DNA from 3 places in the Undibacterium sp. Di26W genome. Region 1 is predicted to be linked to each of the others. Evidence: predicted binding sites of a transcription regulator. Region 1 holds the regulator's gene; each other region holds the start of a gene.
The links. Region 1 encodes sigma-54, which starts transcription at its own class of promoters, with help from an activator protein. Its sites were predicted from a motif close to TGGCANGNAANCTGCTTT; they were not measured.
Positions count from the first base shown of each region.

Region 2: adh (aldehyde dehydrogenase) is a predicted target of sigma-54. The motif match lies at 1,946-1,963, and genes of this name have one in related genera.
Region 3: nirB (nitrite reductase large subunit NirB) is a predicted target of sigma-54. The motif match lies at 2,566-2,583, and genes of this name have one in related genera.

Region 1 covers NZ_JBMPOR010000017.1:53,445-57,805, reverse strand. The annotation lists gene ACO0LM_RS18870 (KpsF/GutQ family sugar-phosphate isomerase) at 1-152, shown strand, start outside; gene ACO0LM_RS18865 (KdsC family phosphatase) at 158-688, shown strand; gene lptC (LPS export ABC transporter periplasmic protein LptC) at 685-1,329, shown strand; gene lptA (lipopolysaccharide transport periplasmic protein LptA) at 1,357-1,908, shown strand; gene lptB (LPS export ABC transporter ATP-binding protein) at 1,909-2,661, shown strand; gene ACO0LM_RS18845 (RNA polymerase factor sigma-54) at 2,673-4,160, shown strand; gene hpf (ribosome hibernation-promoting factor, HPF/YfiA family) at 4,270-4,361, shown strand, end outside.
Region 2 covers NZ_JBMPOR010000004.1:328,876-333,236, reverse strand. The annotation lists gene ACO0LM_RS07695 (Tex family protein) at 1-1,700, shown strand, start outside; gene adh (aldehyde dehydrogenase) at 2,023-3,543, shown strand; gene ACO0LM_RS07685 (DUF779 domain-containing protein) at 3,787-4,176, shown strand; gene ACO0LM_RS07680 (sigma-54-dependent Fis family transcriptional regulator) at 4,177-4,361, opposite strand, start outside.
Region 3 covers NZ_JBMPOR010000006.1:161,395-165,755, reverse strand. The annotation lists gene nirD (nitrite reductase small subunit NirD) at 1-77, opposite strand, end outside; gene nirB (nitrite reductase large subunit NirB) at 106-2,535, opposite strand; gene ACO0LM_RS09870 (nitrate/nitrite transporter) at 2,905-4,119, shown strand; gene ACO0LM_RS09865 (protein kinase domain-containing protein) at 4,143-4,361, shown strand, end outside.

The DNA of each region.
Region 1 (4,361 bases):
GTCCGCGCCGCATACGGCCAGAACAACTGGCTGTAGAAGCGGTGGAAATTATGGAAACTTATCGCATCAACCAGTTGCTGGTGGCTGACGACCAGGGAAAACTGGTTGGTGCCCTGCATATTCATGACCTGACACGGGCCAAGGTAATCTGATGGAAATGGCGAAACAAACTGCAGCCCAGAATGCAAGCAATATCCAGCTCATGATATTTGACGTGGATGGCATTCTTACCGATGGCAGCCTGCATTTCGGCCCTGAAGGCGAAATGATGAAGACCTTCAATGTACTGGATGGCCAGGGCATCAAACTGTTGCAACAGGCAGGTATAGCCACGGCCATCATCAGCGCCAGGCAATCGGCGATCGTCGGCAAGCGCGCCGGCGACCTTGGCATCACCCACGTGCGCCAGGGCATACACGACAAAAAATCAGCCTTCCTGCAACTGATCGCCGAACTGGGTCTGTCTGCTGATGTCTGCGGCTTCATCGGTGACGACATCATCGATTTGCCGATACTGACACGCTGCGGCTTTTCTGCCAGCGTACCGAATGCCCACGCCGAAGTCAGGCAAAGAGTGCACTACGTCACCACTGCCGGCGGCGGCAAGGGGGCAGCGCGCGAAGTCTGCGACTTCATCTTGCGCGCCCAGGGCAGATATGAACAGGCAATTGAGGCATACCTGTCATGAAACATCATATGACCATAGACCGCTTTCGCATCTGGCTGGCAGTGATACTGCTGGGCGTCATTACCCTGGGTACCATCTGGGTGATGGAAGTCATACGCCGCAATGCGAATGATGAACAGAACCGTACATCGGCACGCTCGGCACCGGATTACTATGTAGAAAAATTCAATTTCATCCGTTTGTCGAATAATGGCAAGGCGAATTACCATATCACTGGCGAACGCCTGATACATCTGCCACGCAATGACAATATAGAAATTCAGCGTCCGCAAATCAATAGCTTTGATGTTGATCGCCCACCTTTGCATTTGCTGGCTGACCTGGCCGTTGTATCACAAAAATCCATGGTGATCACACCCAAGCGTGAACACGATGAGGTGCGCCTGTATGACAATGTCAGCATGGAAAGGCCAGAAGGCCTCAGCTCGCAATTCATGCGACTGGAAACCGATTATCTATTGTTATTACCCGACGATGATATTGTCAAAACCGACAAACACGTCACCGTCAAAACAGGAAAAGTGGACACCACAGCCATCGGCATGGAGGCCAACAATTCCACCCAGCATCTGGCCCTGCTGAGCAAGGTGCGTATTCACTTGAAAAAACGTGAATATGCTCCCTCCACACCATCCAAATAGAGAAAGCGATATTTGCCAATGAAAAATATGAAATTGACACGCTCCCTTGGCCCATGCCTGGGACTGGCCTGTTTTGCATTAGTGCACACGCCTGCAAGTGCAGAAAAAGCTGACAGCCTCAAAGAAACAGTCATAGAAGCCGGTTATTCTGAAATAGACGGAAAAAACAGCGTACGCGTCTTGTCCAAAGGCGTGCAACTGGTGCGCGGCACCCTGATCGTCAATTCAGAAAAAGCCGTCGTCACCGAAGCCCCGAACGGTGACGAGTTTGTCGTGCTGACCGGCGGAGTCAGCAAAAAAATAAGCTTCCGGCAAAAACGGGATGGCGGCCCGGATCTGTGGGTAGAAGGCGAAGCCGATCGCGCTGAATACAATCAGACGACAGAAATCGTCAAGTTCATCTCCAAAGCCAAGATCCGCTATCTGGAAGGCAAGAAAGTCACCCAGGAACAGGAAGGGGAATACCTGTCCTATGACAGTAAAAATGATATCGCTGTCGGTACCAATTCAACCACGGGCCAGCATGTAGACGGTGCTGGCCGCGTCAAAATCACCCTGCAACCCAAACAGACCAATTAAATGACTGCCACGCCTAGTACCTTGATCGTCAAGGGATTGCAAAAACGCTACGGTGCGCGCCAGGTGGTGCGCGACGTCTCGCTGGAAGTGAAAAGCGGTGAAGTGGTTGGTTTGCTGGGCCCGAATGGTGCCGGCAAAACCACCTCCTTCTACATGATCGTTGGCCTGGTGCCATCTGACGCCGGCGATATCACGATCGACGCCGTCAATATCTCACAACTGCCGATACACCAGAGAGCCGTGCTGGGTTTGTCCTACCTGCCGCAGGAAGCGTCCGTATTTCGCAAGCTGACGGTAGAAGACAATATCCGCGCCGTGCTGGAATTGCAAAAAGATGCCAATGGAAAATTTCTTTCAGAAAAATCCATTGTCAAAAGACTCAATGCCTTGCTGGCCGATTTGCAGATTGAAAAGATCAGGGAAAATCAGGCGCTGTCACTATCAGGCGGCGAACGCCGGCGGGTAGAAATTGCCCGCGCCCTCGCCACTAATCCGCGCTTCGTCTTGCTGGATGAACCCTTTGCCGGTGTTGACCCGATAGCCGTGATTGAAATCCAGCGTATTGTGCGCTTCCTCAAGGAGCGCGGTATCGGCGTGCTGATTACCGACCACAACGTGCGTGAAACCCTGGGCATCTGCGATCACGCCTACATCATCAATCAAGGCGCTGTACTGGCCAGCGGCAAGCCAGACGACATCATACAAAATGAATCCGTGCGTCGCGTCTATCTGGGAGAACATTTCCGGATGTGACGGGAATCATCATGAAACAAAGCCTGCAACTACGCACGTCCCAGCATCTGGCATTGACGCCTCAATTGCAGCAATCTATACGCTTGCTGCAATTGTCCACATTGGAATTGCACCAGGAGCTGGAAACCCTGCTCATCGAAAATCCCATGCTGGAGCGTGTGGATGATCCGCTGGACCATGCCGTGCGCCTGTTGGCCGATGGTGCCATCAATACCAGCAGCACCGCCGCCGATGCAGGTATGGAAGCCCCTGCATCCCGCGAAGAAAGCAACAGTACTACGGAAGTTCAGGGTGATGCCGATAGCGCCGTCAGTAACGAAGCCCTCAGCGCCAGTGAAGAGGACTGGAGTTTTGATGACGTGCATCATGGCAGCAAAAGCAGCGATGATGAAGATGGTCGCCCGCAACTGGGTGCTGCCCACATCACCCTGCGTGAACATCTGCAGGAACAAATGCGCCTTAACCTGCGCGAGCTGCGTGACCGCGCCCTGGTCGAGTTGATGATTGATGCCATTGACAACAATGGCTACCTGACAGAAACCCTGGATGAAATCCATGCCAGCCTGCCACTGGAATTGTGCGTGGAGCCAGAAGAGCTGGCATTTGCCCTGAACATGCTGCAGAGCTTCGACCCAGCCGGTGTGGGCGCTCGCACACCTTCTGAATGCCTGGCCCTGCAAATCAAACGCCTGCCTAAAATTGCTTTCGTGACACGCAGGCTGGCCTTGCAGATTGTCGAAACGCAACTGACTTTATTTGCACAAAGAGATTTCACCAAACTCAAGAAAATTCTCGACTGCGACGATGAAGATTTGCGCGACGCACAAACTGTCATCAGACTGTGCAAGCCCCGTCCGGGTATCGACTTTGCAGTCGATGAATCGGATTATGTGGTGCCAGACGTCATCGTCAAAAAATCAGGCAATGGCTGGCAAGTCACGCTGAATCAGGATGTCATGCCCAAATTGCGGGTTAGTAGCATGTATGCCAACATCATGAAGCAAAACCGGGGGGAAGGCGGACTCGGCTCACAGCTACAAGAGGCGCGCTGGCTCATCAAGAACATGCGGCAACGTTTCGACACCATTTTGCGCGTTGCACAAGCGATAGTTGAAAGGCAACGTAATTTTTTCACACACGGTGCTGTCGCCATGCGCCCCCTTGTTTTGCGCGAAATTGCTGATACACTAGGATTACACGAGAGCACTATCTCACGTGTAACAACTCAAAAATACATGCTGACCCCTCACGGCATGTTTGAGTTGAAATACTTTTTCGGCAGCCATGTCGCGACGGAAACAGGGGGAGAAGCATCTTCCACCGCGATACGCGCACTCATCAAGCAGTTGATAGGAGCAGAAGACCAGAAAAGCCCACTCTCTGATAGCAAAATTGCAGACATGCTGGGTGAACAGGGCATGGTAATTGCCCGACGGACAGTTGCCAAATACCGTGAAGCCCTAAAAATCCCCCCAGTGAGTTTGCGTAAATCTTTGTAAGCAAGTCCTTGTAATCACGGTTTGAATTGCTATATATGATTTAGCTCAAGGCAATAAGACAGCAATGAGCTTATCGTTACAGCAAGCAACATCACTATAGGAGCACAGTATGAATCTCACCATCAGTGGACATCACGTCGAAGTAACTCCTGCAATTCGTGAATATGTACATACCAAACTAGAACGTATCAGGCGACATTT
Region 2 (4,361 bases), on a different contig from region 1:
ATTATTCCGAAACCCTGGGCACTATCCCTTCTCACCGTGCGCTGGCCCTGTTCCGTGGCCGCCGCGAAGAAATGCTGACGGTGACCCTGCGTCTGGACAGCGAAGAAGAAAAACCAAAATGGGATGCCCCACTGAACCCATGCGAAAGCCGCATCGCCGCCCGCTTTGGTGTCAGCCAGAAAGACCGCCCTGCCGACAAATGGCTGGTCGATACCGTGCGCTGGGCCTGGCGCGTCAAGGTCTTCATGCATCTGGATACTGAATTGATGGGCAAGCTGCGTGAAACCGCAGAAATCGAAGCCATCAATGTCTTTGCCCGTAACCTGAAAGCCCTGTTGCTGGCAGCACCTGCCGGCCCGCGCGCCACCATGGGTCTTGATCCTGGCCTGCGTACCGGTGTCAAAGTAGCGATCGTTGATGCTACTGGCAAAGTGGTTGAGTATGCGACGATCTATCCGCATCAGCCACGCAATGACTGGGATGGTTCGCTGCACGTCCTGGCGCAACTGGCGGCCAAACACAATGTCTCATTGATCTCTATCGGCAATGGCACGGCTTCGCGTGAAACCGACAAGCTGGCGGGCGACCTGATCAAGCTCAAGCCTGAACTCAAGCTGACCAAGATCGTCGTGTCTGAAGCCGGTGCATCTGTGTATTCCGCATCCGAATTCGCTTCAAAAGAATTGCCTGATCTGGATGTATCCATCCGTGGTGCTGTATCGATTGCGCGTCGCCTGCAAGACCCTTTGGCTGAACTGGTGAAGATTGATCCCAAATCCATCGGCGTGGGTCAATACCAGCATGATGTCAGCCAGTCCCAACTGGCGCGCTCGCTCGACGCAGTTGTCGAAGACTGCGTAAATGCGGTTGGTGTGGATGTGAATACTGCTTCTGCACCTTTGCTGGCGCGTGTCTCCGGCCTGTCGTCCAGCGTGGCGCAAAGTATCGTCAATTTCCGCGATGCCAAGGGCATGTTCAGCTCACGTTCTGACTTGCGTGCAGTACCACGTCTGGGCGACAAGACTTTTGAACAGGCCGCTGGTTTCTTGCGCATCATGAACGGCAGCAACCCGCTGGATGCATCCGCAGTCCATCCTGAATCTTATCCGCTGGTAGAAAAAATCCTGGCTGATATCAAGAAGGACGTGAAGGGTGTTATTGGCGACGCTGGGTTACTTAAATCCCTGAACCCGGCCAAATATGCCGACGAAAAATTCGGCGTGCCTACCATTACCGACATCATCCGCGAACTGGAAAAACCGGGTCGGGATCCACGTCCTGAATTCACTACCGCCACCTTTAAAGATGGCGTGGAAGAAATCAAGGACTTGCGTCCAGACATGATACTGGAAGGGGTGGTCACCAACGTGGCCGCCTTTGGCGCTTTTGTTGATATCGGTGTACACCAGGATGGTCTGGTGCATATCTCGGCGCTGTCGAACACCTTCGTCAAAGACCCGCATACCGTGGTCAAGGCTGGCCAGGTGGTTAAGGTGAAGGTACTGGAAGTGGATGTCAAACGCCAGCGTATCGCGCTGACCATGCGTCTGACAGATGCGGCACCGGTAGCAGGCAGCAAACCTGAACAGCGCGGCGACCGTAACGATGCCAAGCGCTTGAATCAACACCGTTCACAAGCCCAGGCACCAGCACCTGCTGGCAATGCGATGGCGGCGGCGTTTGCGAAATTGCGTGGGTAATAATATTGCAGCCTGCATATTCCTTCCCCCTGAAGGGAAGGAATATGTGATTTATCCAACTGTCCCAAATTGTGACAGTCTGACCGGTGTTGCGAAATAATGTGACAAGCTCGCGCTTGCTGCAACACAAGTAGTCAGTTACTCCTATCTGAATATTTTGCCGTATTTGCTCCTTCCCCCTTCAAGGGGAGGGAATTCATCCGCCGCTTACGCTCAACTATTTCGCCAGTTCAACATCTCCAGCATGGCACGCCGTTTGCGTTGTTATCGATGTGTCGCATTACTTATGCGCACCCTCTAACAAACAACGGAGATCACCATCATGAACATGGCAGACATCAGCAAACTGGGTATCAGCAATCCTTTCGCCAAACGCTACGACAATTTTATCGGTGGCAAATTTGTAGCCCCGGTCAAGGGTGAATATTTTGAGAATATCAGCCCCGTCATCGGCCAGGCTTTTTGCGAAGTTGCGCGTTCAACGGCAGAAGATGTGGAACTGGCACTGGATGCCGCCCATGCAGCCAAGAAAGCCTGGGGCAAGACCTCGCTGGCGGAACGTTCCAACATACTCAATAAAATCGCCGACCGTATGGAAGCCAATCTGAGCCTGCTGGCAACGGCAGAGACCATAGACAATGGCAAACCCATACGCGAAACCATGGCGGCGGATATCCCGTTGGCCATCGATCACTTCCGCTATTTCGCTGGCTGCATACGTGCACAAGAAGGTTCAGTTGCGCAAATTGATGACCAGACATATGCCTATCATTTCCATGAACCCCTGGGTGTGGTTGGGCAAATCATCCCCTGGAATTTCCCTATCCTGATGGCAGTCTGGAAGGTGGCACCGGCACTGGCTGCAGGCAATTGTATCGTCCTGAAACCGGCAGAACAAACCCCCGCTTCCATCATGGTCTTGATCGACCTGATCAAGGACTTATTGCCGCCCGGTGTCTTGAATATCGTCAACGGCTTTGGTCTGGAAGCCGGCAAGCCATTGGCGACCAGCAAACGTATCGCCAAAATCGCCTTCACAGGTGAAACCGGAACCGGTCGCCTGATCATGCAATATGCGTCGCAAAATATCATTCCCGTGACTTTGGAACTGGGCGGTAAATCGCCGAATATTTTCTTTGCCGATGTCATGGATCATGATGACGCCTTCTTCGATAAATGCCTGGAAGGCTTTGCCATGTTTGCGTTGAATCAGGGCGAAGTCTGTACCTGTCCTTCGCGCGTGTTGATACAGGAATCCATTTACGATCAATTCATGGCAAGAGCCGTCAAGCGTGTCGCCGCCATCAAGCAGGGCAACCCTCTCGACAGCACGACCATGATAGGTGCGCAGGCATCGCAGGAACAACTGGAAAAAATCCTGTCTTATCTGGACATAGGCAAACAGGAAGGTGCACAACTCTTGCTGGGTGGTGAAAGAAATATGCTGGATGGTGATCTGGCCAAGGGTTATTACGTCAAGCCAACTATCTTCCAGGGTCATAACAAGATGCGCATCTTCCAGGAAGAAATCTTTGGGCCCGTGGTGTCGGTCACCACCTTCAAGGATGAAGAAGAAGCACTCTCCATTGCCAACGATACCTTGTATGGTCTGGGTTCTGGCTTGTGGACACGCGACGGTTCACGCGCATTCCGTGTGGGTCGCGCCATAGAAGCTGGCCGTGTCTGGACCAATTGCTACCATCTGTATCCAGCCCATGCGGCCTTTGGCGGTTACAAACAATCCGGCATCGGTCGTGAAAACCACAAGATGATGCTGGATCACTATCAGCAGACCAAAAACCTGCTGGTGAGCTATAACCCGAATGCGATGGGATTCTTTTAGCAATCATTAAGTTCAAGACCTCTCAACACAGAGGCACAGAGGAAAGCAGGAAACCGTCAGGATTTTTAGCTCCTTCCCCTTCAAGGGGAAGGTTGGGATGGGGATGGGGTTCTTCAGAAAATGGAATAATGGCCCATCAACTGAAACCCATCCCCACCCTAACCCTCCCCTTGAAAGGGAGGGAATTTATATCTGGATTTTTGTTAAATGAAGTAACAAAAAAAACATAGGATACAGAAAAAAATGACCAACGCACCTGCCCGCGTCACCGCCACACCTGTTGCGCTGGAATTTATCGGTGCGCTGCAAAACAAATACGGTCCGCTATTATTCTTTCAGTCCGGTGGTTGCTGTGATGGCAGTTCACCCCTGTGTTACGCCAGGAATGAATATGGCATAGGCGATGCCGATGTGTATCTGGGCGATCTGGATGGCACGCCGTTTTACATGGGTAGCGATCAGTTTGAATACTGGCGGCACACCCAATTGATCATTGATGTGGTGGCTGGCATGGGCGGCATGTTTTCGCTCGACAATGGCACAGGCAAACGCTTCCTGACGCGATCACGTCTGTTCACAGATGAAGAAAATAATTTGCTGGGCGCTGCCGTGTTGCACGGTCCACAAGTGTAATCAATCGCTCTTCAAAGCCGCCAGTTTGCGATAAATTGTATTGCGCGACACGCCCAATGCCTTGGCGGCAGCAGAGACATTCCCCTGATGCCGTTGTAAAGCCTGTTGTATGGCATCCATTTCCAATACTTCCAGGCTGGATGCTGGCTGAGTGGTCGTTGCAGATGAGGCCGCTGGCGCGCTTA
Region 3 (4,361 bases), on a different contig from region 1:
GCGGCACGGGCAACTACCCGTGCACCCAGTACGGGTATATCTTCAACACGACAAATTACTTGCCAATCCTGACTCATGTTTCTTTTCCTCTCAACTAAAACGGCGTTATGCTGGCAAGCGTTCAAACTGACGTGTATCGACCTGGGCTTTTTCTGGCTCATGCCATGGGTCAGACTCACCTTCCAGTGCAAACAGCAGACGCTGATACAGGTCTTTGCGACGCTCGTCGTCTTCCAGTATGATTTTCTTCACATAGTCAAGACCAACGCGGGCGAGGTAATGCACGGTACGTTCCAGATACCAGCCTTCTTCACGATACAACTGCAAGAAAGCGCCTGTATATTCCATGACTTCTTCATGGGTTTTCAGTTTGACCAGGAATTCTGCAACTTCGGTTTTGATACCTCCATTGCCGCCTACATAAATTTCCCAACCGGAATCAACACCGATGACACCGACGTCTTTGATACCAGCTTCGGCGCAATTACGCGGGCAACCGGATACAGCCAGCTTGACCTTGTGTGGCGAATACATGCGTGCCAGTTCGCGCTCCAGTTGCTGCCCCATGAGGGTGGAATTTTGGGTACCGAAGCGGCACCATTCACTGCCCACACAAGTTTTTACGGTGCGCAGGCCCTTGGCATACGCCAGGCCGGATGGCATGCCCAGATCTTGCCACACGGCGCGCAAGTCTTCTTTCTTTACGCCCAGCAAGTCGATACGCTGACCGCCGGTGACCTTGACGGTCGGTATCTTGAACTTATCAACGACATCGGCAATCCTGCGCAATTCGCTGGCATTGGTTTCACCGCCCCACATGCGCGGGATGACGGAGTAAGTACCATCCTTCTGGATATTCGCGTGTGAACGTTCATTGATGAAACGCGATTGCGGATCATCCTTGGCTTCACGCGGCCATGTAGAAATCAAATAATAATTGAGGGCAGGACGGCAACTGGAGCAACCGTTAGGTGTGCGCCAATCCATGAATTCCTGTACGCCAGCGACGGTCAACAGCTTGTTGGCCTTGATGGCATCACGCACTTGCTGATGGCTATGATCAGTACAAGAGCACATGGGTTTGACTTTCGACGCAGTCGAATAATCACCACCGGCAGTAAACATGATGATCTGCTCGACCAGGCCGGTACAGGAACCGCAGGATGCCGATGCCTTGGTATGCTTGCGCACATCATCCAGCGTGAACAAACCTTTTTCCTTGATGGCCTTGACGATGGTGCCCTTGCAGACACCGTTACAGCCACAGACCTCGGCCTCATCCGGCATGGCCGCAGCCTTGGTATGGCCTTCATGGCCGACGTCACCGGTATTCGATTCACCAAACATCAGGGAATCGCGGATTTCGGAAATGTTCTTGCCTTCGCGCAGCAATTTGAAATACCAGCTGCCATCCACGGTGTCGCCATACAGGCAGGCACCGATGAGCTTGTCGTCTTTCACCACCAGCTTCTTGTAGACGCCACCTATGGGGTCAGACAAGATGATTTCTTCGGTATCTTTACCACCCATGAATTCACCGGCAGAAAACAGGTCGATGCCTGTCACTTTCAGTTTGGTGGATGTGACTGAGCCCTGATAACGACCAATACCAAAATTCGCCAGGTGATTGGCGCAGACCTTGGCCATTTCAAACAAAGGTGCAACCAGACCGTACACTGTGCCGCGATGATTGACGCATTCACCGACAGAATAAATACGCGGGTCATAGGTCTGCATGGTGTCATTGACGATGATGCCGCGGTTGCAGTACAGGCCGGCAGATTCTGCCAGGGCTGTGTTCGGGCGTATGCCGACAGCCATGACGATCAGTTGCGCCGGGATTTCCAGGCCATCGGTAAAACGTATGGATTTCACATGGCCATTCTCGTCACCGGTAATGGCTTCGGTATTTTTTTCAAGCAGGAAATTCAGGCCACGGTCTTCCAGGGATTTTTGCAGCATCTTGCCGGCAACAGGGTCCAACTGACGTTCCATCAACCAGCCAGGCAGATGCACGACAGAGACACTCATGCCGCGCATTTTAAGACCATTGGCAGCTTCCAGCCCCAGCAGGCCGCCACCAATGACGACGGCGTGCGTATGTTTTTCGGCTGCGTCTATCATGGCATTGGTGTCATGAATATCGCGGTAGGCGATCACGCCCTTGAGGTCTTTGCCAGGTACCGGCAGCATGAAAGGAGTGGAACCAGTCGCCAGCAGCAGGCGGTCGTATTCGGTCTGGGTGCCATCTTCGGCAATCACGATGCGTTTGTGACGATCGATTTTGGTGATTTTTTTACCGAGGTGCAGGGTGATATTATTTTCTTCATACCAATCGACATCATTGAGCATGATGTCCTTGATAGTTTGCTCACCCGCCAGCACCGGTGATAACAGGATGCGGTTGTAATTGGCATAGGGTTCTGCACCAAAAACGGTAATGTCGTACAAATCCGGGGCAATCTTGATCAACTCTTCAAGGGTACGCACACCTGCCATACCATTCCCGACCATCACTAGCTTTAATTTCTTCATGGCTGCTCCTTTACATGTCTCCGCGATCTATAAGCAAGAGCAATGCCAGTTCGAAATTTCCGGGAAAACAACTTTTCCCGCTTTATTCAGTGCGCACCAATATAACCATATATAAAATAGCTTTGCACAGGGAAAACCAACAATTACTCAATCCCGTGATAAGTAATGCCACTTACTGAAGCGCAGCATAAAAAACCCTGGTTTTACACAAAATGAGCAGGCCAAACTAGTGCACTGCACCATTTAATTTACGCAACGCACGTTTTTCGCGCATTTTGTGCCGGATTTAATCATTGGTCGCTGCATATCCTGCACAATTTGATGGCACGGCACTTGCAAGTGGCATGATCGTTCATCATTGGAGCGATCATGCAAAAAACATCATTCTGGAAAGCTGGCCATCCGCCAACCCTGTTAGCGTCTTTCTTTTACTTTGACCTGAGTTTCATGGTCTGGGTTCTGTTAGGCCCCTTGGCGATACAGATATCCAAAGACCTGGGGTTGACAGCGGCACAAAAAGGCCTGATCGTTGCCACGCCTTTGCTGGCTGGTGCACTGTTACGTATCGTGATGGGTATTCTGGTTGATCATCTGAAACCTAAAAAAGCTGGCCTGATAGGTCAGGTCGTGGTGCTGGTTGGTCTGTGCTGGGCCTGGCTGGGCAATATACACAGTTATGAACAGTTGCTGTTCCTGGGTGTGATCCTGGGCGTGGCCGGTTCTGCCTTTGCCGTTGCGCTGCCGCTGGCGTCACGCTGGTATCCGCCAGAACATCAGGGTACGGCGCTGGGCATTGCCGGCGCGGGCAATTCCGGTACTGCTTTTGCTGCACTGTTTGCGCCGGCACTGGCCATCGCTTACGGCTGGTCGAATGTGTTTGGACTAGCCCTGATCCCGTTATTGGTGGCACTGATTGTCTACCTGGTGTTTGCCAAGGACGCGCCGGGTGACACAGCCAGCAAATCACTGGGTGAATACCTGGCGGTGCTGAAAGACAAGGATGCCTGGTGGTTCATGTTCTTTTATAGCGTGACCTTTGGTGGTTTTTCTGGCCTGGCATCGTCACTGACCATTTATTTCAATACCCAATATGGTTTGTCACCGGTACAGGCCGGTTATTTCACGGCTGCCTGCGTTTTTGCCGGTTCACTGGTGCGCCCGTTTGGTGGCCGCATTGCTGACCGCATCGGCGGTATCAAGACGCTGTCGGTGATGTACACCATTGCTGCAGCCTTCCTGTTTATTGCTGCGACTGGCTTGCAGTCATCCGTGGCGGCTGTGATTGTCTTTGTGATCGCCATGCTGGCACTGGGTACCGGCAATGGTGCAGTGTTCCAGCTGGTACCACAACGCTTCCGTAAAGAGATGGGCGTCATGACCGGCCTGGTTGGCATGGCCGGCGGCATAGGTGGTTTTTACCTGGCGGCCAGCATGGGTTACTCACGCCAGATCACCGGCAGTTATCAACTGGGCCTGTCGATTTTTGCCGGCCTGGCCATCGTCGCCCTGCTCGGTTTATCATTGGTCAAGAAACGCTGGCGCACCACATGGGGTTCTGCCGCCATGACCACTGCAAAAATCTGATCACCTGAAGGTCATCCCACACCATGCCTCTTATCGTCACCACCGGCTATCAGTCTGTCGCAGGTATACGCAGTCGTAATGAAGATTTTGTCGGCATGGTGACGCCGGGTGAGCCGGAACTGTCAAGCAAGGGCATGATACTGGCCGTCGCCGATGGCGTATCCGGCAGTGAAGGCGGGCGTGAAGCGGCTGAATATGTGGTACGCGGTTTGCTGACCGATTACTACGCCACCCCGGACACC